2 regions of the Colwellia sp. MEBiC06753 genome follow, and region 2 is predicted to be linked to the other one. Evidence: predicted binding sites of a transcription regulator. Region 2 holds the regulator's gene; the other holds the start of a gene.
What was found. The regulator MetJ, encoded in region 2, represses methionine synthesis genes. The targets are predictions, from matches to a motif close to TAGACGTCTAGACGTCTA.
Positions count from the first base shown of each region.

Region 1: serA (phosphoglycerate dehydrogenase) is a predicted target of MetJ. The motif match lies at 1,115-1,132, and genes of this name have one in related genera.

Region 1 covers NZ_JBQMTM010000001.1:10,018-13,206, reverse strand. Annotated here, with positions in the region: gene ACOB82_RS00080 (5-formyltetrahydrofolate cyclo-ligase) at 1-320, shown strand, start outside; gene rpiA (ribose-5-phosphate isomerase RpiA) at 381-1,037, shown strand; gene serA (phosphoglycerate dehydrogenase) at 1,181-2,410, shown strand; gene ACOB82_RS00065 (phosphatidylglycerophosphatase A family protein) at 2,509-2,994, opposite strand; gene thiL (thiamine-phosphate kinase) at 2,987-3,189, opposite strand, start outside.
Region 2 covers NZ_JBQMTM010000009.1:46,327-49,515, forward strand. Annotated here, with positions in the region: gene metB (cystathionine gamma-synthase) at 1-1,026, opposite strand, end outside; gene metJ (met regulon transcriptional regulator MetJ) at 1,254-1,586, shown strand; gene ggt (gamma-glutamyltransferase) at 1,781-3,189, shown strand, end outside.

The sequences.
Region 1 (3,189 bases), on a different contig from region 2:
AGTTGAATCAATTTAATATTCCTGAGCCGAAACTTGATGTCACTAATTTGGTACCTCTTAGCGACATTGACGTCATTTGCACACCTCTCGTTGCGTTTGACAATCGCGGCCATCGATTAGGCATGGGTGGCGGCTTTTATGATAGAACGCTTGGGCAGCTAAACAACTGCCAGTCAACAGCTAACCCGAACCCAAGCTTAATTGGTCTTGCTCACGACTGCCAAGAGTTAGTGCAAATCCCTACTGAAAGCTGGGATGTTCCATTACCCGTAATTATCACCCCGAGCCGAATTATACTGGCAAACAATAAAACTCAGTAGCCAGAAAGTTTTATCGTACGTTATAATTGCCCGATACCACTTTGTATTTCAGGAATAATTATGACGCAAGATGAATTGAAAAAATTAGTCGGCCAGGCCGCAGTCAAATACGTAAAACCAGACAGTATTGTTGGCGTGGGAACTGGCTCAACAGTCAATCACTTCATTGATGCGTTAGCTGAGATTAAAGATCAAATAAAAGGTGCAGTTTCAAGCTCAGAGCAATCGACTGAAAAGCTTAAAGCCTATGGTATTGAAATGTTCGACTTAAATAGTGTTGATCAGCTAGACGTATACGTAGATGGCGCTGATGAAATCACTGAGCATATGCACATGATAAAAGGTGGTGGTGCAGCCCTTACTCGCGAAAAAATTGTTGCCGCGGTCGCCAAAGAGTTTATCTGTATTGCTGATGAGTCAAAACGTGTCGGCGTACTTGGCGCTTTTCCTTTACCTGTAGAAGTTATTCCTATGGCCCGTAGCTACGTAGCTAGAGAGTTGGTTAAATTAGGTGGCGACCCTGTTTACCGTCAAGGTGTAGTTACCGATAACGGCAATGTCATTTTAGATGTACACAATATGAAAATATTAGATCCTAAAGCTACAGAAATAGCGATCAACGCCATTGTTGGTGTAGTTACTAACGGCCTGTTTGCTTGCCGTGGCGCAGATAAATTATTGCTTGGCACAGCAGAAGGTGTAAAAGAGTTTTTTTAACCAGACTAAACTAACTGAAATAAACACTTTAGAGTTTTAACACTATATGGTAGTTTACCTATATAACTTTGGGTATCTAGCCATCTAAACGCCCTAAATATACTGTTTACACCCTTTACACGATAATGAAGCGAAGCGAAGCCATGAATAAGAAGTCTCTAGCTAAAGAAAAAATTAAAATCCTACTGCTTGAAGGTGTCCACCAAAGCGCATTAGAAGAATTAAAAGCTCAAGGTTATAGCAATATTGAATACATCAAAACCTCGTTAGCCGAGGAAGATTTGATTGAGAAAATCAAAGATGTTCACTTTATTGGTATTCGCTCTCGCACTCAGTTAACTGACAACGTATTAAGCCATGCTAAAAAGCTAGTCGCCATTGGTTGTTTCTGTATCGGTACCAATCAGGTGGAATTAAGTGCAGCACAAGTACGCGGCATTCCAGTATTTAATGCGCCATTTTCAAATACTCGGTCAGTAGCTGAATTAGTACTGGGTGAAATTTTATTATTATTGCGTGGCATTCCAGAAAAAAATGCCCAAGCGCATCGTGGTGAGTGGAATAAGTCTGCGGCGGGCTCAGTTGAGGCCAGAGGCAAAACATTAGGCATTGTCGGATACGGTCACATTGGTACGCAATTGGGTATTATGGCTGAAACCATAGGTATGAAGGTTAGATTTTATGATATCGAAACCAAATTGCCATTAGGTAACGCCAGCCAAGCCTCTTCATTAACTTCACTGCTAAAAGAGTCTGACGTTATTACCTTGCATGTGCCTGAAACGCCGCAAACCCAAAATATGATCGGCGCTGCAGAATTTGAAGTTATCAAACAAGGCGCAATTTTTATTAATGCTTCGCGTGGTACAGTGGTCGATATTGACGCACTTGCTGAAGCGCTTAGCGCGAAAAAAGTAGGTGGCGCTGCTATTGACGTATTCCCAGTTGAACCTAAAGGGAATGACGAAGAATTCATCTCGCCGCTCCGTGCATTTGATAATGTTATTTTGACACCGCATATTGGTGGCAGCACACAGGAAGCGCAAGAGAACATTGGTTTAGAAGTAGCGAGTAAACTCGCAAAATATTCTGACAATGGCTCAACATTATCAGCAGTTAACTTCCCTGAAGTGTCACTGCCGGGGCATGCTGGCGCTTCGCGTTTATTGCATATTCACCACAACCAACCGGGTGTGTTAACAGCAATTAACAACGCGTTTGCCAAACATAACGTTAATATCGCTGCTCAATATTTACAAACCGACGATAAAATTGGTTATGTAGTTATTGATGTAGAAACGGAAGACAGTGAAGTAGCGTTAAAAGAATTAAAGCAAATTAGCGGCACCATTCGCGCCCGTATTTTGCACTAGTTCTGGGCTAGAACTAACAATAAAAAAACGAGCTTAATGCTCGTTTTTTTATTGGGAAAATATTAGGGCTTTATGTTGGTATGCTAAACATTGGCATGCTAAACGTAAGCTAGATAAATCTGCATGATGATTAAACTGGCAATACCGGCAAGTACATCATCAAACATAATACCGAAACCACCACCAAGCTTTTTATCGGCAATGGAGATCGGCCAAGGTTTAAAAATATCAAATATTCTAAACAATACAAAACCCAGCACGATATTAAGTAGCGTTGCTGGTACAAAGGCCATTGTAATTAAATAGCCAACAATTTCGTCCCAAACAATAGCGCCATGATCATGGACACCAACTGATTCAGCTGCTTTGCCACAAATACTAATACCAACAATAGTAAAAACTAGCGTCAGCCAAAGGTAAGTGCTTGGTGATAAGTAGGTAGCCATTAACCAAAACACTGGAATAGCGGCTAATGTGCCAAAAGTACCAGGCGCTTTAGGCGCAAGTCCAGAGCCAAAACCGACGGCCAAAAAGTGTATTGGGTTTGCCAGTTTAAATAGCTTATGCGCAGGCACTTTAGTCATGGCTAAAGTGCTCAAAGCTTTTAACGTCGATTTTAACAGCTTGGCTATTTAATGTGGTGGTTACTTTACCAGTACCGTTTAATTGGCCAATACAGGTATGTTTAATGCCCGCATTGTTTAGTGCCGTCTCTACCCCGACCTTGTTATCTTCAGCTACAGTAAATAGCAGCTCATAATCATCACCACCAACTAGCG
Region 2 (3,189 bases):
ATGAGTCATAGTCGATGGATGACTAATCAAGCTTTCTACGCCACCTAATGATTGCGCCAGTGTAAATAAAGATAGATTATCAAATAGCACTTTAACGGCTTCTACACCGCCTTTAAGTTCAAAACTTAACATAGCGCCAAAGTCTTTCTGCTGCGTTTTTGCCAATTGGTGTTGCGGATGAGAACTAAGACCAGGGAAGTATACTTGTTCAACTGCCGGGTGATTATTCAGAAACTCGGCAACAGCATTGGCATTTTCTTGGTGTGCTTTCATTCTCAGCGGCAGCGTTTTTAATCCACGTAGCGCTAAAAAGCTGTCGAATGCAGGGCCGGTAATGCCGATACAGTTTGCCCACCACGCCAGTTCTTCACCAAGCTCAGCCGTTTTAGTTACTAGCACACCACCGACTACATCACTATGACCATTAATGTATTTGGTTGTTGAGTGGAACACGATATCTGCACCTAGTGCCAACGGCTGCTGAAGAATTGGCGATAAAAAAGTGTTATCTACGGCCACTATCGCCCCGACTGCCTTACTTTGCTTGGCAATATCAGCAATATTAACGATGCGCAATAATGGGTTACTAGGGGTTTCAATTAACACTAATTTAGGAGATTGCGCTAAGGCATCGGCTAATGCTTGCTCATCTGATTGATCAATAACGATTAATTCAAACTGACCACGCTTGGCTAGATGCACAAATAAACGATAGCTGCCGCCATAGCAGTCGTGCGGTATTACCACTTTATCGCCCGCTGATAATAACTGGCAAATTAAATGAACTGCCGCCATACCAGTACTGGTGACGATACCAGTAGCGCCACCTTCTAAATCAGCAATTGCTTGACCAAATAACGCTCTGGTTGGATTGCCAGTACGTGAATAATCAAAATCACGTTTTTGATTAAAGCCTTTTAATGAGTATGTGCTTGATAAATGAATAGGTGCAACGACAGCACCATGATGCTGATCACTATTAATACCCGCTCTTACCGCGATGGTTGTCGCTTTTTTATCACTCATTTTGCTCACCAATTCATTTCAGATGTTTAGACGTCTATAAATCTAAACGTTTTGCTTTTGACGGTCAAGTTATTTTAGACATCTAAACTTCTACACATATAGGTTGACTGAAAAATGCCAACTAGTACAATTCACTATCAAAAACGGGTGTTACTAATTAATGAACCTGCCAAAATCTTTGATTAGTTGAGCATCGCCCAGTGAATAAAAATGCAATGAGGTAATCTATGGCTGACTGGAATGGCGAATACATCAACCCTTATGCCGAGCACGGAAAAAAGAGTGAACAAGTAAAAAAAATTACCGTATCGATTCCGTTAAGAGTGTTAAAAGTATTAACCGATGAACGTACACGTCGCCAAGTAAATAATTTACGCCACGCCACCAATAGCGAATTGCTTTGTGAAGCATTTTTGCATGCCTTTACTGGGCAACCACTGCCAGACGATGTTGATTTAGCAAAAGATAATGAACATAAATTACCTGCCAGCGTGCGTAAAGCATTGGAAGAAAAAGGCATTACCGACTTTTCACAGTTTGAATCTGACGACGAAGATTAATGTTTAATTAACAGACATTTCTTATTTTAAAGCCGCTTTACGCGGCTTTTTTATTAGCTTTATTACTCGCGCGCTACTGACACTCGACATTGAGCGTATATTTTTATCTACTCGTCTAATTCCCCCTCGTTCTGCTTTACCTGCCAGAAAATTTTTGCAAAAGTTTCACTAAACACTTAAAGCTATATACTTATATGAAAATTTCATCATTACTGCTATCAGCAACTACCATCATGTTAATCACAGCATGTACAAGCACAGATAATAAGCCAACGAATTCAAGCGTTGTCTATGTCGGCGACGATAACCGTGCGGTAACGCTTAGAGAAGATAATCGAGGAGATAGGGTAACCAGCGCGCCATGGGCAACACGTTCAGCGGTGTTAGGTACCAATGGTATGGCGGCCACTTCCCACCCGCTTGCTAGTCAAGTCGCTATCGATATATTAAAAAAAGGTGGCAGTGCCGTTGATGCAGCGATAGCCGCTAATGCTGCAATTGGGCTTATGGAGCCAACAGGTAACGGCATTGGTGGTGATTTATTTGCTATTGTCTGGGATCCGAAAACCCAAAAGCTTTATGGATTAAACGGCTCTGGACGCTCTCCGAAAGGGCAAACCCTGGCGCAATTAAAAGCAAAAATAGGTGATGTCAGTGAAATTCCAAACTGGGGCAGCGCACCTGTTACTGTGCCGGGCACAGTAGACGCCTGGTACGAGTTACACGGCAAATTTGGCCAGTTAGCGATGGCCAAAAACCTACAACCAGCGATAGATTACGCGAATAACGGCTTTCCCGTTACCGAAGTGGTTTCCTACTATATGGGGATTTATCAAGAGCGCTATGAGCGTTTATACCAAGCTGGTGAGATTGAAGAAATTGCCAATTACCAAGCTACTTATCTTGAAAGTGGCGAATTCATTAAAGAAGGGCAAATTTTTAAAAACCCAGATCTAGCCAATACCTTAAGTAAAATCGCCCAAGGCGGTCGTGAAGCATTTTATCAAGGCGAAATTGCCGACACTATTGATGCCTACTTCAAGCGTATTGGCGGCGCTTTAACCAAGCAAGACTTTGCCGATCACACCAGCACCTGGATTGAGCCCGTTTCAGTCAACTATCGCGGTTATGATGTTTGGGAATTACCACCGAACGGTCAAGGCATTGCCGCACTGCAAATGTTAAACATTTTAGAAGGTTATGATCTCAAAGCCATGGGTCATAACAGTGCTGATTATTTGCATGTCATGACTGAAGCGAAAAAATTAGCATTTGAAGACCGTGCACGCTTCTATGCCGATCCCGATTATTTCGACATTCCATTGGCCGGCTTATTGTCTAAAGACTATGCCAATGAGCGTCGCCAGCTTATCAATATGGAAAAAGCCGCAAATAATGTTGACCACGGTAACCCGAAACTGATTGATGGCGATACCATTTATTTAACCGTTGCCGATAAAAACGGCATGATGGTGTCGCTGATCCAAAGTAATTATCGCGGTATGGGTTCTGGCTTAGTTGCCGATGGCCTAGGGTTTATTTTCCAAAACCGTGGCGCTCAATATTCACTAACGGAAGGTCACCCCAATGTTTATGCACCTAA